Regions from separate parts of the Anaerostipes caccae L1-92 genome, predicted to be linked through region 2. Evidence: a T-box and tRNA genes for the amino acid it is inferred to sense, from the RefSeq annotation. Region 2 holds a T-box; the other holds one or more tRNA genes.
What was found. The T-box of region 2 lies ahead of thrS (threonine--tRNA ligase). A T-box ahead of a tRNA ligase gene usually reads a tRNA of that ligase, here a tRNA-Thr.
Positions count from the first base shown of each region.

Region 1: it has a tRNA-Thr gene. The T-box ahead of thrS (threonine--tRNA ligase) is inferred to sense a tRNA for this amino acid. The anticodon was not compared.

Region 1 is NZ_AP023027.1:2,891,176-2,907,194, forward strand. Features, by position in the region: gene ANCC_RS13980 (Ig-like domain-containing protein) at 1-197, opposite strand, end outside; gene ANCC_RS13985 (SHIRT domain-containing protein) at 306-2,798, opposite strand; gene ANCC_RS13990 (YSIRK-targeted surface antigen transcriptional regulator) at 2,906-4,102, opposite strand; gene ANCC_RS17720 (MarR family transcriptional regulator) at 5,339-5,563, shown strand; gene ANCC_RS17725 (MarR family winged helix-turn-helix transcriptional regulator) at 5,560-5,778, shown strand; gene ANCC_RS14000 (pirin family protein) at 5,756-6,076, shown strand; gene ANCC_RS14005 (hypothetical protein) at 6,203-6,778, shown strand; tRNA gene ANCC_RS14010 (tRNA-Thr) at 7,141-7,213, opposite strand; gene ANCC_RS14015 (HPr family phosphocarrier protein) at 7,228-7,485, opposite strand; gene whiA (DNA-binding protein WhiA) at 7,482-8,408, opposite strand; gene rapZ (RNase adapter RapZ) at 8,412-9,266, opposite strand; gene murB (UDP-N-acetylmuramate dehydrogenase) at 9,279-10,187, opposite strand; gene ANCC_RS14035 (ROK family glucokinase) at 10,189-11,127, opposite strand; gene hprK (HPr(Ser) kinase/phosphatase) at 11,133-12,068, opposite strand; gene uvrC (excinuclease ABC subunit UvrC) at 12,098-13,981, opposite strand; gene ANCC_RS14050 (DUF5105 domain-containing protein) at 14,322-14,996, opposite strand; gene ANCC_RS14055 (hypothetical protein) at 15,088-16,019, opposite strand, start outside.
Region 2 is NZ_AP023027.1:1,861,510-1,877,528, reverse strand. Features, by position in the region: gene ANCC_RS09210 (NAD-dependent succinate-semialdehyde dehydrogenase) at 1-442, shown strand, start outside; gene ANCC_RS09205 (hypothetical protein) at 517-1,245, opposite strand; gene ANCC_RS09200 (MerR family transcriptional regulator) at 1,431-2,288, shown strand; gene ANCC_RS09195 (metallophosphoesterase family protein) at 2,511-3,212, shown strand; gene ANCC_RS09190 (hypothetical protein) at 3,318-4,406, shown strand; gene ANCC_RS09185 (hypothetical protein) at 5,008-5,484, shown strand; gene ANCC_RS09180 (tRNA lysidine(34) synthetase) at 6,153-6,887, shown strand; gene ANCC_RS09175 (GNAT family N-acetyltransferase) at 7,100-7,498, opposite strand; tRNA gene ANCC_RS09170 (tRNA-Pro) at 7,654-7,728, shown strand; gene ANCC_RS09165 (DUF1989 domain-containing protein) at 7,890-8,429, shown strand; gene thrS (threonine--tRNA ligase) at 8,506-10,440, opposite strand; T-box leader at 10,487-10,691, opposite strand; gene ANCC_RS09155 (DUF975 family protein) at 10,737-11,822, opposite strand; gene ANCC_RS17615 (hypothetical protein) at 11,767-12,549, opposite strand; gene ANCC_RS09150 (B12-binding domain-containing radical SAM protein) at 12,567-14,279, opposite strand; gene ANCC_RS09145 (YccF domain-containing protein) at 14,295-14,654, opposite strand; gene ANCC_RS09140 (ATP-dependent nuclease) at 14,667-16,019, opposite strand, start outside.

The DNA.
Region 1 (16,019 bases), 1.0 Mb from region 2:
TTTACACTGTAGTTTCCCTTTTTATTTGCGGTTGCCTTATAAGTCATCTTTCCAATCTGAATCCGAACCTGATACTTCTTCTTCGTCTTTCCTTTTACCACTGAGGCCGAATCATATACCTTGTTTACAGATAATTTTTTCTTTGCTGCCTGAGCCGGAATCGCCGGCTGAAATTTTGAAACATAAAAAATATTCATTTTACCACGATTGAATGAGCCTTGATATGATAATATAAATTTGAAAAGGACACCTCATTGGGTGTCCTTTAACATGAATTAACTACTTGTTTTCTTGCTATACATTTTTTAAGCATTTTTATTTCTTTTACGCTTTTTACCAAATAAAACAGCTAATGCACCACTTGAGCCAGCAAACATAAAAGCAAATAAACTTATATTTGACATATCACCTGTTTTTGGACTTTTGGACTGTTTATCAGGCTTTGTTGTATTGTTTGGCTTATTTGGCTTCTGTGGCTGTTGTGGTTTGTTAGTAGTTTTTTGTTCCACTGTAACAGTAATTGTTTTTTCAGCAGAAGCTCCGTTTTTGTCAGTTACTTTATATGTCACATGATAAATACCAGCTTTAGAAGTATCTACATCATTCGCAATAATATTATCCTTTGTCAGCGTAATATCGCCATCTTCTTTGTCCGTTGCACTAACGTCTAACAATGGGTCGAAATTATCGTCTACATTCAATGTAACATCATTTGCTGAAATCGTAGGCACATTATTGATAACACTCATATTTGGGCAAAACTTCCATTCACCAACCACCAATATATTGTCATTAACTACTATTTCTGTTCCGTCTTTCCAGCCTGTGAATACCCACTTTCCATCTTCTACCTTGATTTCAGAATCAGCAAAAATAGGTAAAGTTACTTTATCGCCTTTTTTAATGCCAATTATTGGGTCTGGAAGCAAATCCAATATATCGCTTGGTAAATCTCTTTCTGAGGTTGTGCTTTTAAACTCAAAACGAATTTGATACTTTTCAGTTGGATCAATCTTATCCCCATTGATATAGTTAATATCATAGTTTGTCAAAAGTGAATCCACAGGAAAGATATTTTTACCTGTCACAGATGATTTCGAAAATTTAAGATTCGTAAATTCATCTGCATTTTCAGGCGGAGTGTAAAGTCCATATGAAGCAGAGTTGTTTTCGAAGCTCACATCACCTGCAAGTTTAACAGTCTGATATTTACCTGTATCCGCCGGATTGTCATAATCAGAATTTCCAGTATAAATTGCACCGCCTTGTATTGCAAAATTATTGGAAAATGTACTGTTACTTACATTTATTCCGGCATTCTTGTGTAGGTATACTCCTCCACCATATTTAGCTTGATTTCTCATAAATGTGACATTTTCAATCTTAGTTTCTGATGTACTTTCTTGAATGAAAATACCACCGCCATGCGCTCCATTATTTCCCTTAATCGTTCCACCTGTTATAGAAAGTCTGCCAGTATCAGATACAGCGATACCACCTCCACTGGCAGTTGTCTTGTTATTAGAAATTATGCCACCAGTCATGTTCATTGTACCATGTAACATAATTGCGCCACCATTACTGTGACGGATACTCCCCCCAACTGTAACTTCAGTGCCTATCGCTTCACAGCCTTCAATAACACCACCTTCTAAGTTAAGCTGTGTACCTTCATCTACATAGACTGCTCCGCCATCATAGCCTTCTGAGCTTTTACAGTTTTCGATTACGGCACCTTTCTTAATAGTCGTTACTACGCCTTTGCCGTTACCTAAGGTAACGATTGCTCCGCCTGACCACGGAGTATACGGATCAGATCCTCGCCCAAGGCAGTTTCTTATAACTGCTCCCTCATCCAAGATGATCGTGGTAGCCCTTGTATGTGTTCCAACACCTCCATCCGAATAAATACCTCCCATGGCATTGTTTCCATCAAGGATGATATTTTTCAGCGTCAGGGACGAATCACCGCCAACATTAAAATGCCTTGATGACCACGCCTTACCCGGGTTTACACGCGTAATCACAAATTGATTTCCTGGAGATGAGGTAACAGTGACCGTCGCATTCATAGGAATGCCTGGTGCCTTGTCATCTTCTGTATAATCACGGGTTACCATAACGGTATATGCATTCCACTTATCTTTATTATCACTGTTAATAGCTCCCAGTGTATCCTGAAGCGTGTCATATCGGCCAATTTCAGAGCCATCCGTGTCTTTGGTAACGATAAATGTTTTTTCTGGTGTTTCTGCTGGCGGAACTTCCGATAGTATATTTTCTATTTTAAAGGATTTTGAATACATCGCAAATGATACTGTTGTATCATCTGTCTTGGTATAGTAAGAATCTGTAACATTATCGTCCGTCACGACAGATACATCCATATCATTCACTTTAACAGCAGGGACATTATCATGAAATATTTTTCCATCTGCTGCCTTAAGGTTCTGGATATCAAATCTTAAGCGATACTCTTTTCCAGCCTCAAACTGCACTGTTTCCGATGTGGGTTTTGCGTAACCCCAATTTCCGTCAGCCTGTTTTACCCTCCAGCTTGCAAATACTTCACCACCATCTGTAAGGCTGTTCCCATCATTTGGCTGAACATTAAAACTATCTGGTACTGTATCTCCAAGAACCGGCTCTTTTACCTCGTCCATATCAAACGATAAACTTAAAATTTCCTGTGGAGCTTCTTCAGCATGTACAGACATTGTACCTGAGAACATTGTTCCAAAAGTTAAAATCAGTGCTAAAAGCATTGAGAATTTCTTTTTTAACTTTCTTTGTATCATAATTTCTTTTTACTCCTTTCTTGTGTTTGATTATCTTTTATCTAATCATTTAATTCAGATTCTTCTATAAGAATCACTCCCTTTCCAATCAAAACAGGTCTGATTTTCTATACCACAATATTTGTATCCCTGAATTGCTGTGGTGTCACACCTGTATATTTTTTAAAAGTGCGGTAATAATGAGACAGATCATAGAAGCTCAAACGCCTTGCAATTTCTCCTATCGGAACCCCTGACTGAATCATCATCTTTGATTCCTCAATCTTTCTCTGGTTGACATACTCATTGATGGATACGCCTATTTCTTCTTTAAATCTGCTACGAAGTGCACTTTCTGATAAATAGAACTGTTTTGCAAGTTCTGCAACTTTGATATTGTCATAAATTTTCAAATTAATATATTGTAAGATACATCGAATCAGGGATGTTCTGGCCTGATTCGATACCCCATGAAGTTCTTTTGTAAAATGGATGATCGCACTGTCTCGCGTTGCCAGAACCCCTATAAACTCTGTTTGTTCCTCTAGCTTTCTAATATAATAATTTCTCAGTTTGATTACTGAAAGAATATCCTTCCCGACCTGAATTGCCAGTGATGCCAGTTTTTCCAGAATAATAATCGTATAATTCTTTTCTGTTTTCAAAGAACTGCTAGTCAAAATTGGCAAAACACTTGTTCCCAATTCTACAAGGCCACTTTTTAATAATTCAATATCGCCCTGACTTACAAGATTCATGATTTTATTTTCATAATCAAATGTGTATCGCTCCACACGGAAGGTATCATACACCGTGTCTTCAGATGGTTTTCTCACCAACTCCAACTGGTTTTGCGCCACTTGCTCATGCAGTCCTTTCGAATAAACATCCTCCAAATCCATATCAAACAAAAATCCCAGAAGAATCAAACAATCTCTGATATCTCCCAGAGGATATACGGGAAGCGATACATAATATTCCCAACACTCGTTTTCTTTTAAAATTTTTTTGCTTTCTTTCATTAGATTATTATAAACATGAGAAAAATCTGCCCTTGTAACATTGTTAACCCTAAAAGCTCCAATCACTATTTTTACATCCTTATACCACAGACATAAAAAAATTTCATTTAACATTCCGCTATAAAATTGTACAACTTCTTCTGAGATATTCCTTTCTTTAAATTCATAAGAAATAGGATGCTTATAAACTGATTTATAGCTTTTTAAAACTTTATTTGTTTCTTTTTCTAATATCCATACCGGCATTTTCAACATGACATGTAAGGATTTGACTTTTTTCAAATCCTGCTCATTTAAATTCATATAAAAAGTCCCCTTTCTTATGTAAGCACTCACTTTCTGGCTTCCATTCTTTGCCCTTCTCATAGTGCTTGGTAGTGTCAAAAACTACCTGTTTTTTGTTACAAAATATATTAAATAACCTTAATTTTATGGAAAGTTGTAAATAAAAAGAGCATTGACCCCTTTTCCTGCTATTTAATTAAGACGGATAAAAGAGTTCTTTATTTGTGGAATAAAATATCTCTGCACAACAAATGGAATGAAAATACACATTTTTTCCCTTTCTATATCTAAAAACAATCTTAACTATTTTCTACTATACAATAACCACCAAAAAAAGTTAATTGTATAAATTGCGCAAAACGTGTAAATTACGCTTGATTTTAGTGATTTACATTAAGAGAAGCGATAGAAAGAACAAGTGAGTATAAAGGAACTCTCAACTTGGTAAATCAGTATAAAGAGATAGCAGATTTATTAAAAGTAAGTATGGCAACAAAAAAAATTATGGGAAAAATATATAAAGGGAAATCCTTATGAAAAAGATATCGTTTTTTAGACGCAGTAGTCATTTATGAAAAGATTGGTGAAATATTAGAAAAGAAAGATTCTTTATTTTGATCTATAAAAAATATCAAAGTATCCGTGAATTTGCCGCCGATTTACTGGCAATACATTCGAACTTTGACCTTGTGACAGTCAAAAACCGAACGTACGGTATGAAGGTAATCTCAACGGTAAAGAAAACGCGGTTGTCCTTTTGAGTTATCCTGAAAAGGCATTTGCAAATCCCAGGGCATTACGTGCCTTTATCAGCACAAATACAGAATCATTGACACTGGAAATTCTTTCGTGTTATGTATGCGGATGGGCAATCGAGGTATGTTTCAGGTGATGTGAAAACAGACTGGCACTGGCTGCATACCAGATAAGTTCCTCAAAGGGAATCCAGAGATACTGGCTGCTGATGTCACTATCACATTATATTTGTCTCGTAGGAACGGAGAAATACAGTTCTTTTGAAACTGGATACCGCCTGATTTGTGACATGATCCAGCAAGAGAAGTATCTGTTTCAATGCGCAAAGGCAAGTAGCGATTTTGATTTATTTACGAAAGTAGCAATGTAGTTTTGTGCATTTTTTAATTTACTCATTTATAGTAACAATGTATATTTACAAAAAAATCTGGTGCAAAATTATATCTACATAGATAATATCTAGTTAGATACAATGCAATTAAAGGAGGTGAATTACTTTTGGGCAGAACAGAAATGAAAATTTTGATCGGACTTCACAGAAATGTAAATGCTTTACATAAAAAAACATCCAAAATAGCAGCAGAATACAATTTAACCTTTAGTCAATTTATGGTTTTAGAAGCTCTTTACAGTAAAGGCGATATGAGCGTCGGAGAGGTAAGGGAAAGAATACTCAGTAGCGTGGGAACCATACCTCTAATAGTGAACAACTTGAAAAAATGAACTATATCGAAAGATTATCTGACGAGAAAGACAGGCGTGTATGTATACTGCATCTGACGAAAGAAGGCTATGATGTTATTAGCAAAATTGCACCTAAAAATGAAGCGATGATAACAGAAAGCATGGAAGTATTGGATCAAGAAGAAAAAGAAAAACTGGTATATCTTTTGAAGAAAATAGGAGGAAAATTTAATGGAAAGAACAGTGAAGACTAAAGTAAAAGGTTTTAGAACAACAGATGGAGCAGTTGTAAACTTAGTAAGAGTCTTAGAAAATCAGACAACAAAGGAGTTTTATCCTATTTTAATGCTTGACTCTTTTGACAGCGTTAATCCTGATGATTATACAGCAGGATTTCCAATGCATCCGCATAGAGGAATCGAAACAATCAGTTATGTGTCAAGAGGCAAAATGGTTCATAAGATAGTTTGGGTAATGAAGACGGAATTTCAGACGGAGAGGGTTTGTCAAGCAAACTATGTAAATTTTAATTTTATAGGGAGTGTAAGATAAAGTGTGTAATTAGTTGGTTACTAATTTACACACTTTATCTTACACTCCCGTGTTAATTCTTATATTAAAGATGCTTTTTTTGATGTTGAAGTGAGTTCAATTCTTCCAATTCATATTGAAAATTGGATGGCAGAACTTTCTAAACAGTCTCCTAAAAACAAACCCAATGAAAAACTAAAGCCAAGCACTATTAATAAAGCAAAGAGTGTTTTTAGTTCAATGATGCAATATACTATACGTCCATTACATATAATAACCCAGAACCCATGTCACGATGTAGAACAGTACACCCTTCCACCTAAGCAGCAATTAGTTTGGACTCAAGATCAGATTAACTATTTCTTGTCTTTACAAAGTGTTAAGGCATCTTTCTATTATGATATGTTATGCTTAAGCTTTTCTACAGCGATGGCTCCTGAGGAAGTTTGCGGATTTCAAGAATCAGATCTTAAAAGCTCTTTTCTTTCTTTGCACCAGGCATTAGACAAATACGACTGCATATCAGATATGAAACGCCCTGGAAGGCACAGAAAGCTTATTATACCCGATGAGTTGGCAGTATTATTACAAAAGCGTCTTGCTCTAAAAAACACCTGGCGTTTACAACCAGATTTTTTAGAAAATGATTTATTGTTTACATACAAAGATGGAAGAAGAATTAATCCCAATGTATATCAAGAAATTTTAAGAAACTACTTTTAAATTATAATATGGAGGTAGACTCCTACATAAAGAAGCATAGATCACATCCATTTGGCATACTTCCAGAAATGACTTTATATGGTGGACGACATTCGTTTGCTTCTAACACTCTTGAAGAACGTGGAGAGGATGGCGGTAATATTAAAGTTGTTTCAGAAATCATGGGAAACAGCATTGAAGTAATGCTCCGGCATTATGCCCACTTATCACCTACGATGCACAAAGAAGCCATAAGAAACTATACTTCTAAAATACTTCCGAAAACTGAAACATCGAAAAAACATTGAAAAAACTGTTTTTGATGTTTCTAAAAAGATATAAAAAAACAGCGCAAACACTGATATCTACAGCGTTTGCGCCAAAGCTGAAAACCGGATTTGAACCGGCGACCCCTTCATTACGAGTGAAGTGCTCTACCAACTGAGCTATTTCAGCATATGAGGAGCCTTTTATGCTCCTTTTGTCAAATATTTTTCAATTGTTGTGATGGCAGTTTCTTCGTCTGCTCCGTCAGCAACAACAGTTATATTATCTAAATCATCCAACCCAAGACTCATCATACCCATGATACTTTTTCCGTTGATCCTTTTGTTGCCTGCCTCGATCAGGATCTTGCTCTCAAACTGGCTGGCCATCTGGACCAGAAAGGCAACCGGACGTTCTTCCTTGTTCTCGGTCACATGAATATTGATACTCTTAGAAATCATAATGATCCTCCCATTCTCATATCTTCAGCAATCTTACTCAGCTTCTTAAGACGATGATTGACCCCTGATTTGCCTACGGGGGGATTCAGCATCTCTCCTAGCTCTTTCAGAGTAGCCTCCGGATGTTCCAATCGCAGATAGGCGATGTCTTGCAGTCCCTGGTTCAGTTCACTAAGCCCTCTATGCTCTTGTAAAAATCGAATATCCTCGGCTTGCTTCACGGCTGCTGACACTGTCTTGTTAATGTTGGCAGTCTCACAGTTTACACGGCGGTTCACCGTGTTCCTCATATCTTTCAAGATACGGACATTTTCGAGGTTCATCAAAGCTATGTGTGCTTCCATAATGTTCAGTACATCAACGATCTTGGCACCTTCTTTGATATACACTACATAGTACTTCTTACGAATAACTATTTTAGCATCTAATTCAAAAAAATCAAGCACATCTTGCAATTGTACCGCAAATTGTTCATGAAGAGTTACAATTTCAAAGTGATAATTCTTCTCCGGATCACTCATGGAACCGGCTGCCAGAAATGCTCCCCGGATATAGGCCCTTTTACAGCACGTGTTCTGCAGGACTAATCCAAAGTTTTTCGGTTCGAAATATTTCACTGCTTTCAATAATAAAACACAATCCTCATGTTTGTCAACAAAAACCGAATAATTTCGACTTCTTTTTAGATATTCGTTGCGTTTTACCTGAAGTTCTCCATGTATATGGAATGTGTCTTTCAGCAGCGTAAAAAACCGTTTCGCCACCGATACATTCTCCGTATGAACCTTGACCAGATAGATTCCCTTCTCTTCGCGGACTTCCCCGCAAAAGTTGAGAATACCGGCAAGTTCTGCAATTTTACAGTGTCTTGCTCCGCTCGTAAGCCTTGCAAGTTCTTCTTTGACTTCACTTGAAAATGACATTTCCTACCTCGTTATATCTCTATGCTCAACCTTCACCGGATATGGCAGCTGTTTTAATTTTTCTGCCAGTGCATTCGTGATGGTGACAGAACGGTGCTTTCCTCCAGTGCAGCCGATCCCTATGACCAGATTATACTTTCCTTCTTTGATGTAGTTGGGAATCAGAAATTTGAGCATATCTTCTAATTTCTCTAAAAATACTCTGGACTCTTCATGTTTCATGACAAACTCCTGAATAGGCCTGTCATTGCCGGTCAGAGGGCGCAGAGAAAGGTCATAATAAGGATTGGGAAGGAATCTTACGTCAAACACCAGGTCTACGTCTGCCGGTATACCGAATTTGAACCCAAAAGACACCACTGCCACATTGAAGTTAGCATATTCTTCTTCCCGGACAAATATCCTGTCAATTTCAGCCTTCAGTTCCCTTGTGAGAAGCTGGCTGGTATCTATGACATAATCCGCATGTTTTTTCAAAACATCGACTGCTTCCCGCTCCTTTTCAATACCATCCTCTATCCGGCCGTTCCTGGCCAGAGGATGATTCCTTCTGGTCTCCTTGTAACGCTTGATCAAAATCCGGTTGCTGGCATTGAGAAACAAAATTTCAAACTTGACACCCATTTCATTGACTTTTTTTAATTCTTCTAAAAACTCATCAATCGATGCGCCGCTCCGGATATCAATGCCTAAAGCCACATTTGAAATATTTGCAGTCTTGTCAAGGGTAAGCTCCGCAAATCTGCACAGCAGTCTGGTGGGGAGATTATCCACACAAAAATACCCGACATCTTCCAGCATTTTAAGAGCACTGCTCTTTCCTGCCCCAGACATCCCGGTTACGATTACAAACCTCATACGTAAATTCCTCTAAAACTTTCCGACCCGCTTCACTTCCGGTTCCAGGTCCACTCCAAACTTTTCCTTCACTGTTTTCTGAACGTCTTCGATCAGCTGAAGAACATCTTTCGCCGTTGCGTTCTCCTGATTTACTACAAATCCGCAGTGTTTATCCGACACACGTGCCCCTCCGACCTGATATCCTCTGAGTCCTGCGTCATCAATCAGTTTTCCGGCAAAGTAGCCCTCCGGGCGCTTAAACGTACTGCCTGCGCTCGGCAGTTCCAGAGGCTGCTTGGTCTTTCGGGCCATTGAATATTCATCCATCTGTTTTTTTATCTCAGAAGGATCTCCCTCTTTCAAAGAGAGTGTTCCGCTTAGGACTGTATATCCGCATGTAATGACATTGCTGGTACGGTATCCAAGCTCCAGTTCCTCTGCGGAAAGGGTAAGAATCTCTCCTTCTTTCGTGAGGACTGTGGCCTCTTTTAAAACCTGGATCATCTCTCCGCCGTAGGCTCCCGCATTCATAGTGATTGCGCCTCCGAATGTTCCAGGTATGCCTCCTGCAAACTCAAACCCGGTCAGACTCCGGTTCTGTGCTTCCCGGGCAATAGAGCTCAGCAAAGCCCCAGCCTGAGCCGTAATCTCAGTTCCGTTGACTGTGATTTCATTCATGTTCTTATAAATCTGGAGGACAATGCCGTCGATTCCACGGTCCCCTACCAGCAGATTGCTTCCGTTTCCCAGAATAAACATGGGAATTTCGTGTTTCCTGGCAGTCTTCACGGTCCACTGCACTTCCTCAATGGTTTCAGGAATAATGTACAATTCTGCCTCTCCGCCTATCCGGAAGGTCGTATGTTTTTTCATCGGTTCTTTTGTAAGTACCCGTTCGGGTGCGATCTTCTGTCTCAATTCTTCAAGAATCGTGTTCATGCTATTCTCCTTTAATCAGCCTTGCAGCCCCGTAAATTCCTGCGTCATTTCCGAGACTTGCAAGAATAAATTTCCCTTCTTTTACAGCGCCGAAGGTGTATGTCCCATAATGCTTTTTAATGGCGTCAAGAAGGATATCTCCTGCTTTCGACACACCTCCCCCGATGACAAATACTTCGGGGTCTACTGTCAGTGTGATATTCCCGAAGGCCATTGCCAGCTTCTCTCCCAGCCGGTCGACCTGTTCTATGGCAAAGGCGTCTCCTTCTTTTGCCAGATCAAAAATATCTTTTGCCGAAAAGCCGTCCATTCGGCGCAGCGGCGTTTCTATGTCAGATTCCCCCAGCGCTTTTTTTGTCTCATATACAATTCCTGTCGCTGAAGCGTACAGTTCCAGACAGCCGGTCTTTCCGCAGTTACACTTGCGTGTCTCCGCCGGATTTACCGTCATGTGTCCGATCTCACCGCCATATCCATGGCTTCCGTTGATGATCTGTCCGTCGACGATCATGCCGCCGCCCACACCTGTTCCCAGAGTAACCATGACAGCACTGCGGTAATCTTTCGCAGCACCAGCCCAAAGTTCTCCCAGCGCAGCCACATTTGCATCGTTGGTCACTTTGACAGGACAGTCCAGCAGTTTTCCCAGTTCCTGAGCCACGTTGACCTGCCCCCAGCCCAGATTGACACATTCATTGACCTTTTCAAAAGAAAGTACTGCCCCGGGAACCCCGACTCCTGCTCCAATCAGCTGTCCGGTTTCCATCCCATGGGATGCGATATTTTCTTTCAGCGCCGCTCCGATATCCTCTATAATATAGGCCCCGCCGTTCTCTTTTCTGGTGGGAATCTCCCACTTTTCTTTCAGGCTTCCGTCCTCCTGAAACAGTCCCAGTTTTACGGTGGTGCCTCCTACATCGACTCCATAAATGTAATTCATTCTGCTTATTCCTCCAATTTCCCGGTCACTCGTTTGTATAATTCTTCCGCGGCATTATATCCCATCTTCTTCTGGCGGTGATTGATGGCAGCGGCCTCAACGATAATCGCCAGATTTCTTCCCGGACGGATCGGCAGCGCGTGTGCCACAACCTTATTCCCGAGATATTCTATATAATTTTCATCCAGTCCGAGCCTGTCATAATCTGTTTCTTTGTTCCAGTCTTCCAGCTGAATGACAAGATCAATGCTCTGGGTCATCTTGACGCTCTCCACACCGAACAGGTTCTTTACATCAATGATGCCGATGCCCCTGAGTTCAATGAAAAACCGGGTCACTGCCGGTGAGGAACCGATCAGGGTATCTTTGCTCACACGCTTAATCTCCACCACATCATCTGAAACAAGCCGATGGCCTCTCTTCAGAAGTTCCAAAGCAGCTTCGCTTTTGCCGATGCCGCTTTCCCCTGTGATCAGGATTCCTTCGCCGAATACATCCACTAACACTCCATGAATTGAAATCCGGGGCGCCAGTTCCACACTCAGCCAGCGGATGACTTCTGCGGTAAACTCTGAAGTTGAATCTTTACTGATAAAAACCGGAACTCCGTATTTCCTTCCAAAGTCAACGATCTTATCACACGGCTGTTTTCCACGGCAGAATACCAGACATGGAATCTGGGCACTGAAAAGACGGTCCAGAATCTGGTTACAGTTTTCATCCTTTTCCAAAATATTATTGATATATATATATTCTACATTTCCAATAATCTGCACCCTGGACGATGAAAAATGGTCAAAAAAGCCTGCCAGCTGAAGCGCCGGCCGGTTTACTTCTGCCTGGGTGATATAAATGTCATTGGTGTTAATTTCCGGGATCACCGGGATCAGTTCCAGCTTCTTTGCCAGTTCTGCCACCGATACTTTGTATTCCTCGCTCATAATGAATCCTCCTTGTCCGATTGTTATTCTTAGTTTATCACATTTTCTTCCTTAGACAAATGGAAAAACGAATAGATCTCTTTTGCTGCTTTCCTTGTCATTCCCGGAACCTGCATGATCTCATCTTCCGTAGCCTCTTTGATGTTCTGTATCTGCTTAAAATGTTTCATGAGTGCTTTTCTGCGCTTCGGCCCTACACCTTTGATCTCATCCAGTACAGAGCTGACCTGGCCTTTTGCCCTCAGCGACCGGTGGTATTCGATGGCAAACCGGTGGGCCTCATCCTGAATCCTTGTGACCAGCTGGAATGCTTCGCTCCTTTTCGGAAAATAGATTTCGTCATTATTATAGTACAATGCCCTGGTTCTATGATTGTCATCTTTTACCATACCGCACACCGGAATATCCATTTTCAGGTCTTTTAAAACTCTCTGAGCAACATTTACCTGGCCTTTTCCTCCATCCATCAGGAGCAGATCCGGAAACTTGGTAAAACTTCCAAATTCCAGATCCTCATTTTTAGCCTTTAATTCTTCGATCTCTTTTTGTCCGTGCAGGAGTCTCCTCGTGAGGACTTCCTCCATACTTCTGTAATCATCCGGGCCGTCCACTGTCTTTAGGCGGAATTTCCGATAATCACGCTTTCTGGCCTTTCCGTCTTCGAAGACGACCATAGAGGCAACGGTCTGAAACCCGCTGATATTAGATATATCGAAGGCCTCCATCCTGTGAAGCCCCTTGATTCCAAGGAGCTGCTCGATCTCTTTCACTGCTCCGATGGTCCTTTTTTCTTCTCTCTTGAGTTTTTCTTTATCCTGTCTCAAAACATTGGACGCATTCTCTTTTGCCAGTTCAACGAGACGATGCTTTTCTCCCCGGAGCGGAATCCGGATATGCACCCGTCCGCCCCTCTTCTTGGAAAGCCACTCTTCCACAATCTCCATATCGTCCATGCCGCACTCCAGGAAGATCTCTCCCGGCAGATACGGAGTTCCTGCGTAAAACTGTTTTACAAAGGCACTCATGAGTTCTTCATCTGTTGTCTCCTCATCCTGGGTCATATGAAAATGCTCTCTGCCCAGGAGTTTGCCGTCTCTGATAAAAAATACGGCGACCACTGCGTCCTGCTTTTCTTTGGCAAATGCGATAATATCCCTGTTTTCAAATCCATAGCTGTTGATCTTCTGCCGGTCTGCAATCTTGCCGATGCTCTTTAACAGATTTCTGTATTCTGCTGCCTGTTCAAACTCAAGGTCTGCCGCTGCCTGCTTCATCTTTTCCTCCAGCATGTCCGACACATCCTTATAATTTCCGTTCAGAAAACTCAGTACCTGATCAATGGATTTTCTATAATCTTCCCCGGAAATATAATCCTGGCAGGGCCCCTCGCACTGTTTGATCTGATAATACAGACACGGCCTGTCTTTCCCGATATCTTTCGGCAGCTTCCGGCTGCATGTCCGGATCTTAAACAGCTTCCTGAGCAGCTCAATGATATCTTTTACCGCTCCGGCGCTCGTATATGGCCCAAAATATTTGCACTTGTCCTGTTTCATCCTTCTGGCCAGCATAATACGCGGATATTCCTCATTTGTGGTGACCTTAATGTATGGATAATTCTTATCATCCTTCAGCATGGTATTATACTTTGGACGATGTTCCTTGATCAGATTGCACTCAAGCACCAAGGCCTCCAGTTCTGAATCTGTAATGATGTACTCAAAATATGCGATGTGCGATACCATATGCTGAATCTTTGTCGTCAAATTTCTGCTTCCCTGAAAGTACTGTCTGACCCGGTTGCAGAGTTTGATCGCCTTACCTACATATATGATCTCGTCCTTGTCATTATGCATTATATAAACTCCGGGCTTGGCCGGAAGCTTTTTTAATTCTTCTTCAATGTTAAACATCCTGGTATTCCTCCATCATTCCAACATGTGTGTTCCTATAATACCATACCGCGGCGGAAAATGTCACATCAAAACAACCCCGCAGCAAAAGCTGCGGGGCCGTCTGTTTAATGAAAAGAGAGGATTAATATATATGAAAAACTAAACTTTGCCTTGCAAAGCACGTCCAACCATAGGGCTAAAATATGGTGTGCCCTGCAGGTATGTTTTAAGTATATCAGAATCCTCCCCGTAAACAATGGATAGAAAATAAACAATTCTAAAGAAAAAATAAAATAGCCTGAAGGAATTCTTAGGATTACTAGGACTATCTGAAATTCAGTTTATCTCCCTCCAAAAATTACTGGCTTATGAGAAGTCTTCCAATCTGCATCTCAAAAGTATAGTTGTTTTCAGGCATCCATCGCTCTACTTCTTTTTTATTGATTTTTACCTTTTTCAGCTTCATTTTTAACGTAGTTTCTTTCATCTCTTTCGTAGGCTTTGTTTCCTTGATCAATTTTGCCATCTCGGTAAGGACATACGTTCCAATCTGGCTTTGGTCTGTTATTTTCCCTGATGCTGCGGCTTTTCTGACATTCGCCATAAGCTTGGACTGTATTTCACTCAGGTTCACACTTTGAGATTTCAGAATCACCGTAGCAGTTCCTTCTTTCTCATCTTTTTCGTCTGTCTTCACTTCATATTTAAGCTTAGATAAGGAATGCAGAAGTGCGTCAATCACTTTATCTGCATCTTCGGATTTAAAGATATTTCCGGCAGTATTTGCAGATGTCATGAAGGAAGATTTCATACTTGTTTTGTATGTGTTTAATGCCTTTTTTGCTTCTGCTTCTGTGTGTCCGTATTTGACTATCTCTTTTGTATTTCCTCTGGTAAACAGAAGATAATAAGCCTCTGCAAGCTTGTCCGGCTCCGGTATTTCCTCTTTCTTTTTACATCCGGCTAATGCGAGAGAAACGATCAATACAAGGCTTAATAAAACCGCCAGTTTTTTCTTCATTTGTCTTTTCATAACCTATTCTCCTTTTAAACTTCTGTGTATTTTGAGCATTCATTCAACTGCAGCAGAGCCAGCCGGCTCTGCTGCAAAGATTACTGTTTACTTATTTTACATATTTTACAATGTATTTTCCGCTTGTATTTTTCGTGTTTTTCGTAACCTTAACATAATATGTACCTTTTGATAACTTTCCTGAGAAAGTAATGTAACTTGGATTATAAGCGGTACGTGAGCTCATCTTCTTTTTCCCTTTGTATAAGGTTGCAGTCACACTTCCAGAGCTGTTATATGTAGTAATCTTGAACTGTGTGGAACGTCTCTTTGTCACTTTGAATTTATACCAATGTGACTTTTTCTTTGCATCAGAGGCAGTTAAAACATTTGTTTTTGATTTCTTGCGTTTGATTGTTTTTGATTTTGACTTTTTAGTACCATATTTTCCGGTATAAGATTTTTTTCCATATCTTGCAGTGTAAAAATCATATTTAGAAGTACCAGATATAACAAGACGGTAACTACCCTTGCTTAATGCATGATATCTCCTGATATTTGAATTATAACTATATTTTTGATCTGTAATTCTTACCCATTTTTTCCCGCTCTTCTTTTCAATATGACTCTTTAAAGAATATCCTTTGGCTGAAACCAGATCTGTCCAAACCTGACTCCTCTTTGAAACTGAAAAATACTGATAGTTATTTCCCCCATTACCTGCTATATATTTTGCAGTTCCAGATAAATTTCCGTTATCACTTGAGTAATAATATGGAAGGTAGCCTGTAGCAACAGCTGAATTATAAGGTGCAGACACTGTTAATCTGTACGTTCCTTTATTTACATAATTGGCGATCACCGTATCATCGTCGGAATAACTAGATGCAATAGAATTTCCCCTGCTGTCGGTTATTGTAACAGAACAGTTTGCAGGTGTTGAGGTAATCAATCCGGTTGACTGATCAACATAAGAGTTTCCAAAAGCCACACAGAGTTTACCATTTGTAGGCATATAAATATTAGCTACTACTTGTTTACTGG
Region 2 (16,019 bases):
GGAAGACTTGGTTGAGGATGCTGTAGACAAGGGTGCGAGACTTGTACTCGGCGGAAAGATCCCGGAAGGAATGCCGGAGGGAAGTGCTTTCTTTGAACCTACTTTATTGTTAGACTGTAACCGATCTATGAAAGTCTACCAGCAGGAAATCTTCGGACCGATTGCTGCCCTGTCTAAGTACAGCGATTATGATGAAATCCTTGCGGAAGCTGCGGATACGGACGGAGGACTTTCTTCTTATCTGTTCAGCCATGATACAAAGGAAATCGCAAAGGCGGTGGAGATTTTTAATTCTGGAGAAGTTTTGATTAATGTGGACGGAATTGGAGATGTGGAATTCCTCCCCCACTGCGGAATTGGTAACTCAGGCCTGGGGTGTGATAATTCTTTGTGGTCACTGGATGAGTATTTCGAACTAAAGAGAGTAAAGATTATTCCTTGAACAAAAGAAGCTGTTCAAAGGTAACACCTGTCTCACCAGTTTATGCAAGTGTGTAACTGGTGAGACAGGTGTTTTTAATGTTTCATTTCTTCCAGCATAATAGACTGGTGCAGATAACCCAGATTTTCTTTTAGGAACTTTACAAAGCTGTATCCTCCGGCCTGATATACATTGTGAAACTGTGCCCATACGAAAAGCAGTGTGGTTTCCATCGTGATGATTCTAATGAATTTATGAAAAGGATGTTTTTTGAACCGGCTTAACGTATGAGACTGAAACATAATATGCGGCAGTTCATCACGGAGCATCTGGGTGCAGATACTTTTTAACGCAGGGGAGTCTGTGCTCTTTGACAGGGCGTCATAATAGGTCAGGGCGATCATTTCAGCTGTTACAAGTATGGTGATCTCACATCTCAGTCCCCCTGCCTGCCTTAATTTCCGGAAGACTTTATCGGGAAAAGATGACTTGGCAGGTTTGATGTGGTGATGATCCATGAATTTTCTTAAATATGCGGAGTGCCAGTTTTCTTCTTTGATGAACCATAGCATAGCTTCCCGGTATTCAGGAGCACCATGTTGATGTATGTATGCTTCCACTGTGTTCATGAGATGTCTGCCGTCGGAGCCCTCGCCTTTTTGGAAAGCCCGGACGGAGGGAGTGATGAGCCTTCGTTCTGAATCTGTCAGAGGCAATTCTTTTGAAAAATCGATGTGGAGTCTTTGCTGGTCATTGGATTTAAAGTAGGAAATCCAGTCTTTATAGTTGTATTTATTCATTTTTGATTTTAATAGATTGATCATGTGGGCTCCCTTTCATATGTTATCTTTTGGATGTTAATTGTATTTTACCATATACAGCAGCAGTGTGAAAATCGATGTCTGGATACAAATATGATATACTCAAAGAAAAGTTTGAAATTATCTATTGACCCTCACGGGGCGTCATAGATTAAGTTGGATATATCAGGAACGGGAGGGCAACAGCTATGAGGACGGTAAAGGAAATATCAGAAGTAACAGGTATCAGCGTGCGCACGCTTCACTACTATGATGAGATCGGACTTTTAAAGCCGACGAGCAAGAGTGATGCGGGATACCGGCTTTATGACGATAAAGCGTTGGAAACTTTACAGCAAATCCTGTTTTTCCGTGAGTTTGATATTCCACTGAAGGAAATCAAAGCTGTTATAGAAAATCCGGCTCTTGAGAAAAATGAAATTTTGCAGGTACAGAGGAGAATGCTGGTTTCTAAGAAAGAACGAATGGAGCGCCTGATTGCCAGTATTGATGATATTTTGAAAGGAGATAATAAAATGGATTTTGCAGTTTTCAGTAAACCGGAAATAGAAGAAATGTTTGAAGCCATGCTGGATCATATGCCGGATGAAATGCGTCAAATGGCCATTAAAGAATTTGGCGGTGTAGAAGAGTGGAGGAAACATTACATTGAAGTATTGTCCTCAGAAAAAATGCAGAAGAGCTATGCAAAATTAGTGGAGTGGTATGGCGGTAAAGATGAATACTTGTCTGTTGTGAAGAACCCTGTCAGCAAAGAAATTGCAGAAAGTTTTAATAAAAGAATAGAAGTGATATTGCAGAAGCTGATTGCTAAACGTGGTTGTCCTCTGGATTCCTTTGAGGTAAGAGAAATTGTCGGTGAGTACGGATTTGTAGTGAAACAGCTTAGTCAGATGAAGGAAGAGAGGGAGGGTATGCTTGCCACCGCACGCTTCTATCGGAATGAACCTTCAAAGTCTAAATTGGATGAAACGTATGGAGAGGGGGCGGCAGAATTTTTTGCTGAGGCGATTGAGGCTTTTTATGAAAGAAGTGATGAGCATTAAATTATCAAAAGCTTGGTGATGAAGAAAAAGTTGAGAAAATAGAAAAGAATAAAACACAAGAGATTTAGCCTTTCATAAGATGCATTTCTCTTGTGTTTCTATTTTATTGACATATCTGAAAAATAGCATACTAAAATCCAATTATAAGGTGAAATGCAGGGATAATATGGTATAATTAGGGTGTCTCCCAAAGGGCAGACACCTGGAAAGGATAGAAGGATTATGATATACATAACAGGGGATACCCATGGACGGTTTGAACGGGTGGAGCGGTTCTGTGAAAGATTTGGGACAAGCCGTGAGGATATATTGATTATACTTGGAGATGCAGGGATTAATTTCAATGGTGGCCGGCATGACCAGATGAAGAAGGAGTTTTTGGAATCGCTGCCGATTACGATTTTTGCTATCCACGGGAACCATGAGCAGAGGCCGTGTACGATTGGGACATATAAGGAAAAGATGTGGCGTGGCGGAACGGTGTATTATGAAGAAGAATACCCGGATTTGTTGTTTGCGAAAGATGGGGAAGTGTTTGAACTGGATGGAAAGAAAGTCATTGTGATGGGCGGGGCGTATAGCGTGGATAAAATGGTCCGGCTCATGTATGGGTATGGCTGGTGGCCGGATGAACAGCCTTCGGAGGAAATCAAAAAGGATGTGGAGCGGAAACTGGAAGAGCTGGGGTGGAAGGTAGATGTTGTGCTGAGTCATACCACACCGCTGAAATATGAGCCGGTGGAGGTGTTCCTGGAAGGAATTGACCAGAGTAAAGTGGATAAGTCTACGGAAGCGTGGCTGGATAGGATTGAAGACAGGCTGGATTATGGAAAATGGTATTGTGGGCATTATCATACGGAGAAGAAGATTGATAGAGTGGAGATAATGTTTGAGAACTTTGATATGTTTTGCGGTAGGATATAATTACTATATCCAATCATTCCATCTTTTTTCTGGAGATTCTCCTCTATACAGGTACATGCTATACCGCAAAGTATCTAAAAACAATCTTTAAAGGAGGACTATAGAATGGACGTAACAACAGGAACTTCTTCAGCCGAAAATCAGAGTGAAGAAAATCTTGATATGATGAAAAATATGTTTGAAGATTTTTATAAAGTAATGGAAATATATTTTGATAAACAAATCATATTTCCATATATGTTTTTGAACGACATACAAGAAGTTTATGATGGTGAATATGATGAAGCTAATATATATATGTTAATGCTGTGCGACAAATTAGAAATAGTAGAAGTAGTAGAAGAAAAGCTATATATATTAGTAATTTATAAAAATGTGGCAGATGGCAATAAAAAAGAGATAAAGTTATATTATAATACTTTTTTAGGCATTGACATTTCGAAAGAATACGTAAAAACTAGTGTTGAGAAGTTTGGAATAATATTAAAAGTAGAAATTGAAGAGAATGCATTTACTTGTTTAAAAAATATGATGGGAATGCCATCAGCTATATCTAATGTTTTTAGACTCAATATATATGATTTAATCTCTATATGTGAGAGAAAAAAGATAACATATGATGATTACAGGGTATTATATATAGGACAATCGAATCCTCGATCAGAGTATAGAACTATTTTTGATAGACTGAGAAAACATGAAAAAGTCACAAGTATATTTAGTGATTATAATTTAGAATATAGAGATAAAGAATTAATTGTTTTTATTTTGCATGCAAAATCGAAGTTATATAATTTTGCCAGTTTAGTATGTTTAGGAAGTTCGAAATGGCAAGAGTATGATTCTGTTGGGGATAAAATAGATGACACAGCAATAATTGATGTTGCAGAAGCAATGTTAATATATCATTTAAAACCCCAGTATAATATTAAACTAAAGGATTCAATTCCTAATATTAATATGAAGATATACAATCAATTAATTTCGGCTGGGTTAAAACGAATAGAAATTGGCATAAACTTGTATATGCAAACATATAAAAAGCGTATTAACTTATTGACAGAAGAGCAAAAGATAAAAACTGGATTTAGAATACTTAAATGTGATCTAACAGAGTTATTTCAAAAGAAACAGGAAGCTGAGATTGTTTATGAGGATTTACCAGATTATATGTATGATATTATCCAAGGATAAATTATTTTGAAGAGTGGATAGTGAAAAATATTTATAGATATAAGGAAATGTAACAATATGATAAAAGTACTATTTATCTGCCACGGCAACCATTTGGGTGTGGGGTTCGTAACGGCTGTGGATTGTCAACAGAAAACAAGAGCTTTCCGGGAATTGGGACTGTTTGGATTATGGTTCTGGCTCCCGGTTTTTTATTGCCCTTTTTCCCAGACAGTAGTCTGTTCAACCTTGTTACTACATTAACTGCTTTTTGGCACCAATTTCACCTCTCTCCAAGTATAAAGAAAGCCCTCGCAGGAGAAGCTTCCACGAAGGCTGCAGGTCTCTATGCAGTTTTGTTATAAGCAGAACTCTGATCGATGCGGAAATGGTATGCAATCTGATAAATTGCACATCTGCCGTTTTCTAAGGCGTTCTGCTGGGCGTTTTTTTGATTCATTACTCCACAAGCACTATGAGATATGGTAGAATAACCACAGTAGTAAAAAACCTTGATTTCTACTACGATTGACGTCGTCAACTTGTCTCACTTTGCCTCGTTTTGCTCATTATGTGAAGCTTTCAATATAGAGTAAATATATGAATGATGGAGGATACGTAAATGATAGAATTTATTTCTAATGTCATTGGAATACTGTCTGATAAGCAAGCAGATACTATTATAGCTATTATAGGATTCATGAGTGCTGCTGTTGTGGCTATAATTGGTTTATTTGGTTCTGCATTAACTATTATGTTAAACAAGAGAAGCGAACGGAAAGTAGAACTCAGGAAAATTAAGGAGAATCAATACATTGAATTTTTGGGAAGCATGGCAGAAGCTAAAATAGCTAACATCAAAGAAAAACATGAAATTAATAAACTTTTATCATCAAGAATACAGACGATATATCTCATTGGAAATAAAGAGGTTCAGAAAACGTTGCATGATTTTTTGAATATTTTTACAACTGGTAAAGTTACGAAGGATGAACAGAATAAATTATATGGGGCACTAATCGAAGCAATGAAAAAGGATTTATATGGGAAAAAAGAGATTTCTTTAGAGTCAATATCGTTTACAGTATTTAGTGATTAGATAAATACTAGGTAGAATTAGATTTCTTTGATTTTTCTATTTTAACCCGACTATATATTAAAGAAATGAGGTAAGCGCTTAATTTTGGGGTAACTACAAATCTACCATTTCTCATTCATAATGATAGAAAATAGTTTTTTGCTCCATCAACTTGATAAGAAGTATAGATGTGAAGTTTTGAGAAAGGATGAGAACGGGAAAGATTTACCGCAAGAAGATGAACAGTTTTTATGTTATGTGTGGGAATGTTATTTCAAATTTTTATGTGATCTCAAGAAAAAAGAATCAGCTTATTAAAATCGGATATAGGATATTTTATGGTAGGCTAATTGGGCAGAGTTAAGGAAACTTTTAATATCAAGAGCAGTGAAAAGTGCATTTGGAGATTTGGCAATAGAAATTATTACTTATATGAAACCCAATATGGTGATTATACAAGAAAATATTATTTAATTGCCGTAATTTTCCAATTTTGCTACAGATTTCAGAAAACTGTAGGACTTAAAGAAAAGCAAAAAAGTGCGTAAAGTAGGGCAAAACGAGGCATTTTAGGAGGAAAATTAAAATGATAAAAACACTTTTTATTTGCCACGGCAATAGTAGCACTTCGGAATTTAATATGTTATACTAAACATCGAAAATTTATCAAGAAACTGAGGAAGAAGATTATGAAGTTACAGCAAGTACTAAGCTATGTCCGCCGGGCCGTGGACGACTATCAGATGATACAGGAAGGGGACAAGATCGCAGTCGGCATTTCCGGCGGCAAGGACAGTCTGACCATGCTCTATGCCCTTGCACATTTACGCATTTTTTACCCAAATAAATTTGAAATCCATGGTATTACCGTAGATCTTGGATTCGGAAATTTTGACATAACTCAGGTAGAAAAACTGTGCGAAGAACTGAAGGTGCCGTATACTGTTGTGAAGACAGAGATCGCAGATGTGGTTTTTGAGCGCAGGAAAGAAACAAACCCATGTTCTCTTTGTGCTAAGATGAGAAAGGGTGCATTGAATGAAAAGATAAAAGAACTGGGATGCAATAAAGTTGCCTATGCCCACCACAAAGATGATCTGGTGGAGACGTTTTTGATGTCCATGCTGTTTGAAGGGCGGCTTCACTGTTTTTCACCGGTGACATACCTGGACCGGATGGATCTTAAAGTCATTCGGCCTTTGATGTACATGGATGAAGCAGATGTGATCGGATTTAAGAATAAAATGAACCTTCCGGTGGAAAAGAGTCCTTGTCCGATGGACGGCTATACAAAGAGACAGTATGCAAAAGAGACCTTAAAAAAATTGGATGAAGACCATCCGGGATCGAAAGATCATATGTTTCGGGCTATGATCCATGGAAATCTTGAAGGATGGCCTGAAAGACAGGAACGAAAAAGATAAAATACAAAAACAATCAACCAAAAAGACAAGATGCCTATTAGAGTAATTTCTTGATAGATATCTTGTCTTTTTGATTTTAACAATAATTTGAGTTTGTACCACAACAAGAACGAAGCAGCTGCAGTAAAAAATATATCAGGAGAGTAAAATGATGATCTCTATATCTATACGCAAAATACTAATTTAAATTATAGATAGAGGGGAAAAGCTCTTTATTCTACTGTTAGGATCATTTTCTGGCATGGATAATCAAATACTGTGAGCAATTCATCATCTTTGAATCCGCAGGCATGATAACAATTTCGTGCCGCAATTCCTTTCTTATCTTCAGATGTAAATGTCACCACCTGAATTTGATCTCCAGGTTTAAAAGCCAGGATCATTTTTTTAATAAGTTTTTTTGCTGCACCTTGCTTTCTGTAGTCAGGATGTGTGGCTAGGAATTGTAATTCCTTTTCCGTCCTTGAAAATAATAATAAGCAGGTGATTTCTCCTTTATCATTCATTGCCGCAAGGGCTTCTTTGTTTTCGATGCAGTATTTTAGAGCTTTCCTGAATTCTTCCTCCTTGTAGCCTGCAAAATCTGTTTTGACAATTTCGACAAATTTCATACAAGACTCTATATCATTTTTTTTGACCAAATTTATTTCCATATTTCTACTCGCCCTTTCGCTCTCACCATACTGTTATTCCATCATACAAAAAAATCTGAGTAAATTCAATTAATACTTGCACTCTTCGATAGAATCCGATAAAATACTTCTAGCGGGGTATGGCTCAGTTTGGTTAGAGCGCACGGCTGGGGGCCGTGAGGTCGCAGGTTCGAATCCTGTTACCCCGACTTTTTAATATTTTTTAACGAGAGCCGGCAGGCTTTGGCCAAGGGATTATCTGACGGATATAAAATCACTGATTGTGATTTCCGTTGGATATTTTTTCTTTTGATGAAGAGAGGGGAAATTAGAAATGGAGTATATAATAGATGCCTGCAGCGGAAAAAGTATGAATGTATCGGCAGGACAAAAAGTAACGATTATTGATCTTGAAGGCGGACAAGTCGTTGATTTTTTTGCAGAACATAAAGAAAATTCAGAGGAATTTCTATCCACCGGAGTCACAATAGATTGTAATGAATCTTTACGTCTATCGGTCGGAAATCATATTTATTCAAATCTTTATCACCCGATGTTTGAAGTGATTTATGATGAGGTTGGCGAGCATGATCTGCTTCACCCATGCTGCCGCCCTGAGATGTATGATTTCTTTTATCACAATGGAGAAGGACATTCAAATTGTTTAGATCATATTAATCACAGTCTGGATAAGAAAAGACCAATCATTCATCCGGTAAATATTTTTATGTATACGAAAATTAGTGCGGATGGTTCTATTTCGGTCAGAAAGCCCCTGTCAAAGGCGGGGAACAAGATAATTCTAAGAGCTGAAATGGATATGCGTCTGGGCATTGCCGCCTGCAGTGTATCTGAGAGTGAGTGCAATAACGGAAAATGTACTCCAGTTAAAATTCTTATTGAAGACTGATGAATCAAATTTGATAATACGGATAAAGAAAGAACCGGGAATAAGTGACTCCCGGTTCTTTCTTTATAAATCATCTTTACTTCTCTTCTTCTTCTTTTTCCACCTGGCGGATTTCTTTTGTCTCTATTTCTTTCCGTATCGCACAAATAAAGTCGTCTAAGGACATCTGTCCTTCATCTCCCTTGAATCTGCTTCTCACGGAAACTGCCTGGTTCTCTTCTTCTTTTCCGCCCACAACCAGCATATATGGAATCTTATGCAGCTGTGCCTCACGGATCTTGTAGCCCATTTTTTCGGCTCTTGTATCGATCTCTGCACGGATGCCGGCAGCTTTTAACGCATCGAGGACTTTTGTTCCGTAATCTAAATGCTTATCAGAAATCGGAATGACTTTTACCTGCACCGGTGCCAGCCAGGTTGGGAAGGCCCCGGCGAAATGTTCGATCAGGATTCCGATAAACCGCTCGATAGAACCAAATGCTACCCGATGGATCATGATCGGACGGTGCTTCTCTCCGTCTGCTCCTGTGTAGTGCAAGTCGAATCTCAGCGGAAGCTGGAAGTCTAACTGAATGGTTCCGCACTGCCATGTCCTTCCGATGGAATCCTCCAGATGGAAGTCGATTTTCGGCCCGTAGAATGCTCCGTCGCCTTCGTTGACTACATAGTCAAGGCCAAGGTCATCCAGTGCACTTCTCAAAGAATCTGTTGCCATCTCCCAGTCTTCGTCACTTCCCATGCTGTCTTCCGGACGGGTTGACAGTTCTACGTGATATTTAAATCCAAACAGGCTGTAAACCTGATCGATCAGTGCTGCAACACCTTTGATCTCGTCTTTGATCTGCTCCGGCATCATAAAGATATGGGCATCATCCTGTGTAAAGCAGCGGACACGCATCAGTCCGTGGAGCTGTCCGGATTTTTCATGACGGTGGACTAAACCGAGTTCACCCATACGAAGGGGCAGGTCACGGTAAGAGCGCGGCTCTGACTGGTATACTAAAACGCCGCCCGGACAGTTCATCGGTTTGATCGCAAAATCTTCTTCGTCGATCACAGTAGTATACATATTTTCCTGATAGTGATCCCAGTGGCCGGATGTCTCCCACAGATGCCTGCTCAGCATGATCGGGCTTGAAATCTCAACATAACCGGCTTTGTTATGGATCTCTCTCCAGTAATCAAGTAAAGTATTTTTAAGAACCATCCCATTCGGCAGGAAGAACGGGAACCCTGGTCCTTCATCTCTCATCATAAAGAGTCCCAGTTCTTTTCCAAGCTTTCTGTGGTCACGTTTTTTGGCCTCTTCCATCATGGTCAGGTAATCTTTCAGCTCTGCTTTCTTTGCAAAAGCAGTTCCATAGATCCTGGTGAGCATCTGGTTCTTTTCGTTACCGCGCCAGTAAGCACCGGCAAGGCTTGTCAGTTTAAAAGCTTTCACTGGTTTTGTTGTCATAAGATGAGGTCCGGCACACAGGTCAATGAACTCTCCCTGCTGATAAAAACTGATCACTGAATCTTCTGGGAGGTCTTCAATCAGTTCTACCTTATATGGCTCATTCCTCTCTTTCATAAAAGCAATGGCTTCTTCTCTCGGCTTTGTAAAGCAGGTGATTTGAAGTCCTTCTTTTACGATCTTCTTCATCTCCGCTTCAATTTTTTCCAGGTCATCCTGTGTAAAAGGAGTATCCTTTTCCATATCATAATAAAATCCGTTGTCAATGGAAGGGCCGATGGCAAGCTTCGTTTCCGGATACAGGCGTTTGACTGCCTGAGCTAAAATATGGGATGCCGTATGACGGAAAGCATGTCTTCCGCCTTCTGAATCGAAGGTGAGAATGTTCAGTTCACAGTCATCTTCGAGGATTGTCCTTAAATCTACCACTTCTCCGTTCACTTCGCCTGCACATGCTGCTCTTGCAAGTCCTTCGCTGATGTCTTTGGCAATGTCAATGACAGACATACTCTGGCTGTATTCTTTTACAGAACCATCTTTTAAAGTAATTTTCATCTTTTTTTCCTTTCTTACTAAAATAAAAAAGTCCCATGGAAAAATTCCATGGGACGAGTTATCGCGGTTCCACCCTGGTTGCCTTTCTGTGAATGATACAGAAGGCCGCTTATATGGCGGTAACGGTGCCGGCCGGGCTGGTTTGCAGCCGCTCAGAGGTGGTCTTCATCTGCTTTGGCTTAGAACACTTACACCATATGTGTCCCTCTCTGAAAGTTTTCACAGACTACTCTTCTCTTCAGCGCTTTTTCTTATTTCTAAAATATTATAACACCGATGAATTTTGAAATCAATCCTCAATTTGCCTGGATATGATCTTCTGTGCGGGAATAATCGGTAATTCCTTTTCCTGCGTTTGGATGCTTTGAGGAATAAATCTGATCTGTCAAAAAAGTCCCCAGCAGCAGTATACAAAGGATGACCAGCAGTTTAGGCTTCAGCTTTTGGATCTGATTATCAATGATTGGGGCAAGGAAATAGACGATTGCTATGCCTCCAAGTCCAAAAACAAGCAGTCCTTCCGCACAGACTCTTCCCTGGATATTCAGAAAATATCCGCTGTAGTCCCACCATTTTTGTCCATGATGTACGGTTTCGAGAAAAACAGAAGTAAAATATTCCACACATCCGCACAGCACAACTGCAGAAAAGAATTCAGCAACAGGCCGGCTTCGCATTTTATGTAAGAGCGTAAGGATCAGAATACTGCCTACACCATAGATTGGAAGCCAGGGACCGTGAAGTACGCCCCGGTTTACAAAGGTACCATCAGAGATTAAATGCAGGCTTACCTCCCATACCCATCCGATAAATGACAGGATAAAATAAATCATGATCAGAGACCAGATGGTATAATTGCGCATATAATGCAGCGTCTGAATCTTTCTGCGCTTTGTATGTTCAGGGAAATTGCTTAGTCTTCCGGGATATGAAATTTTTTGAACAGCGCCGGCAAGATCCTGGAGCCTGATCTGCTCTGACTGATATTGTTCATATTGTTGATACGCATTGGAATTGACCAGAATTACGCCGAAATAGTCAGATAAAAATCTGCCGATTCCTGTGCGGCTGTCTTTGAAGTTCCTGGTTTGTTTCAAAACAGGGATCACGTCTCCATATGCCTGCTCGATTTCTCTTTCCCCTGCAGTTTCAAAGAGATAACGGTCATTTAATAAGTCTGCATGTTTTATCTGTCGGTCTTTGGCTTCTTTTCTGAGCTGTGTGTAATACTCACAAAATACTGCAGTTTTATATGGGCTGGAGTATAAGACTGCACTGATGCCAAGGGTCATAAGTTCGAGGATGTTCCATCCGAAAAAAGACAGTTCAAATACAAAACACTGCCATTTGTGTCCTCTCATCATATTTCTTGAAAGGGAAATAGCCTCCCTGGAACCGATGCCCGGGTTTTCCGCAACAATATAAGGGTACCAGATAATAAGAATATTTCTTGATCGGACCGCCGATGACCGTTAATCCCCATAAAATCTGATAGACAGCCATGAGAAGCATCGTTTTTGCGGCCTGTGCCCACTTCCTGACCCTTAGCAGATAAAGAAAACGATGGGCTGGAATCTGACTGTAAATGCGCCCCTCCAGAAAGATTCTTCTGGATATGACGGAATATGTATTTACGATAAATACCCAGAAGAAACACACGATGAGGATACTGAGGATCAAAAGGACTGCCAGTGCAGCGTCTGTAGAGCCAAGGAAGGAATTTAACCCGGAAACTAAGGTTACAACAATGGATCCGGAAGTTACAGCGTTAAATGCCTCGGCAAAAACACCCCGGCTCCGGCCAAATGCCGGATTTCCGTGTTTGGCAGCCTTTACTTCTTCTTTTTTTATTTTTTCTGATTTCTTTCTTGCCTTTTTTGTACCGCCTGTAAACAAGTCTTCTGTAACATCGATGATCCCTTTTTGCACTGTTACGGTACCGGATGGGGAAACTTGTTCTGAAGTGGGAGAATAGGTTTTGACAAACTTAAGAGAGCCGGTGAACTCGGTCCCAAAAAATGCGGCAATCAGGCAGACGGCAAGAAACATGATATAATGCTTTTTTAATGACTGTCTGCCCAGCTGCTTCATTTCTTTTCTTGAAAGCATGGTTTTCTCCTTTGTATTCAAAGCTGTATTACACAGGCCTGTTGATTGAGAGGATTTCTTTTTTGATAATCAAAGAGAAGGAGTGTGTCTTTCCTGCATCCGCTGCCATAAACATCATACCGGAATTTCTCAATGTGGGCCATCTTGCGCATATTCTTTTTCGCATACGCGGATAAAGATGGATTTTTGGACAGTACTTCATCATAGAGATCATACAGCTCCTCTTTCCCCACAGAATAATCCCCGGCAAATCCGGGCCGGTTTTTCACATTTTCCCGCAAGTACAGATCAAAGGTTAAGTATTCCTTATAAAAAGATTTTTTTTCTTTGATGCCGGGCAGTCCTGAAATAAATTCATCCAAAATTTCATATCTGGAAATACGGGAATGCTTTCTCTTGTGATAGCCGTTTTGTAAATAGAATTCCCCGAGACTTTGGTACATATCAAAAGGTGTGGAAAATTCGTGTTCCAGCTGTCTCATCGTATAAGTGAACTGACCGCTGTTATAGTAAGTTTCCACCATACTCTCAACAGACTTCAGCGTAAGAACGTCTTCGTAAGAGAGCCATTTTGTATAGAGAACCTCATAGGGAGGAGTGCTCTTATATACAAGTCCATAGGAATCCTTCTGCTGCTCCATAAAAGATCCTTTCAGCACTTTTAAAAATCCAAGCTGCAGCTGTTCCGGCCTTACTCTGTATACGTCGTTAAAAGAATCCCTGAAACTTTTGAGATCTTCAAACGGAAGACCCGCGATCAGGTCCAGGTGCTGATGGATATTTTGTCCATGGTTGATCCTCTCTGCAATGGCGGATACTTTGGCAAAATCCATTTTCCTGCAGATCTCGGATATCGTTTTCGGATTGGTGGACTGAACTCCGATTTCCAGCTGGATCAGGCCGGGACGCATGCCGGATATCAGATCTAATTCTTCCTCTGATAAAAGATCGGCGGCCACCTCAAAGTGGAAATTGGTGATGCCGTTGTCGTGATCCTTTATATAATTCCATATGGCCGCGGCATGTCTGTGGTTACAGTTGAACGTCCTGTCTACGAATTTTACCTGGGGAACCCTGTGGTTAAGAAAAAACTGCAGTTCTTCTGTTACGAGAGACAGATCCCTAAAACGCAGGCACTTGTCAATGGATGAAAGGCAGTAGCTGCAGGAAAAAGGACAGCCCCGGCTGGATTCATAGTAAATGATCTTATTCTGAAAATCTTCCAGATGGTGGTAGACAAAGGGGACCATGCTTAAATCCATGACAGGCCGCCATGGATTTTCTGTAATCTGATCCCGATGTCGGTAAGTAATGCCTTGAATCTGAGAGAGATCTTCTGTCTTGCCGTGATAATGGTCAAGCAGCTCCAAAAATGTTTCTTCTCCTTCTCCCCTCATGATTCCTGTAACCTCGGGAAATGTCAGGAGAACTTGTTCTGCATCATAAGAGACTTCCGGCCCTCCCAGCCAGATGGGCAGGGAGGGGAACAGTTTTTTTATCTCGCGGAGGATTCGTTCCACATATTCGATATTCCAAATATAACAGGAGAAACAAAGAAGATCCGGTTTTTGTTTGTACAGATCCATTAAAATATCGTCTGTCTGCTGGTTGATCGTATATTCTGCGACAGTGATTTCGTCCTGATAGGGTTTTGCAAAAGCTCTCAGGCAGTACACTGCCAGATTGGAGTGGATGTATTTTGCATTAATTGCAGTAAGTATAACGTTCATGATTTCTCCTGTGTTTTAAAAAATCTCAGAGCCAAACGGCATCAGAGCCAGTTTTGCGATCTTAAAATGCTGAAGCCCGAAAGGAATGCCTACAATGGTTACACACAATAAGGCTCCCATAAGGGCAGAGCCTGCGGCCATGGGAAGTCCCGTGACGATCAGCCAGATAATATTCAGAAGCATGGAACCGGCGCCGCCGCCGTAACGTACTTCTTTTCCGAAGGGCCAGAAGCTTAGGGAAGCGAATTTAAAACACTGAAGTCCTACCGGTATTCCCACTATCGTAATGCACCAGAGGCAGCCGGCAGCGCACCAGCCCAGTCCGCTTACAAAGCCTCCGCAGATAAACCATAATATATTTCCAAAACAGCCCATAGTTTTTTCCTCCTATTCCTGTGTTCTTTTGCTCTTGAAGTAGATAAAATCATCGATTGCACCGAGGATATCCTGAAAGTCTTCTCTCGGAGCCAATTCTATATATTTTTTCAGAAGCTCCCGTTCATTTTTCTTATAGGGGCCGTAAAAAATATCAAAAAGATTATGGCCCCTCAGATAAATTTTGATCTGTTCCATATGCTGCCTGATATCCTCAGATGATGTCAAAGTTCTTCCGAGTATTTCTGTCAAATGCCTGCCGCTCTGCAGGCGATGAAGATATTCCTGCCATTTGTCAAACAAAATCTCATAGAACTCTTCCTCTGTCTTTAGAAGGTTTAATTTTACCATAACCTTTGGGTTCAGGAAATAGTTTTCAAAGGAATAATACTTTAGGATCAGGACGTTTTTTCTGGTGACCTTCGGCAGAGGGTCCGCATCGGAGAAACTCCGCTCATCATAGTACCTGCAGAGCTGTTTTCCGAGGATATCCGGGTCCTTTCCGTCGCTGTCCCGTATCATCAGGAACTGGTTCTTCAGATATATCTGATTCATATACTTTAAGTTGGCATAAGTCTTAATATTCGTACAGCTGTTGGTGGTAATGATGGCGATCCGCTTTAAACGGCCATCTTCATCACAGACTTCCGAATAATACCGTTCAAGCAAAAGAGGAAGACGGCTTTTGTCCTGTTTTCCCTCCACGATAAAAACAAAATTCACATCCATCAAGTCTGCCGCTGTATAGCCAAGGTCATTTAAGATTCCGCCGATATCTGTCTTATCCCGCACAATGGAATACGCATTTTTGTCCAGCTGGATCTGCCGAATCTGCCGGCTGTTAAAGTTAAAGATCAGGTGCGGTGCATGGGTGGTAAACATGACCTGATTCTTTTCCGAAAGTTTATACAGCAGATCTCCTGCCGTTTTCTGGAGTTCCGGATGCAGATAGATTTCAGGAACCTCCATCATGATGATACATGGAATACTCGCGGACTCTTCCACATAGGCCTCCAGAAGGGACAAAATATAGATGCTGCGGATGCCTTTTCCCTGCTGCTCTACGGTTCTGGAGGCCTGATGTTCGGGACTGTAAATCATAGAATGAACCTTCAGCAGAGAATTCATATCATAATTCATATAGTAAAATACGTCGCCCACTCCGCCGTTTTTGCGAAAGCTTGTGTTGACCTTTTCCACAAAACGATCCAGGTTCAGGTGGTACAGTTTATATTCGAATAATTTGGAAGCCTCAAAGGCATTCAATTCTTCCGGCATTTTTTGATTGATCAGGCCGATGCACTGAAAACAGTGGGTGCACTTTTTTTTCCTGTCAAAGAGGCAGCAGTCGGAGCGCATCTGAGT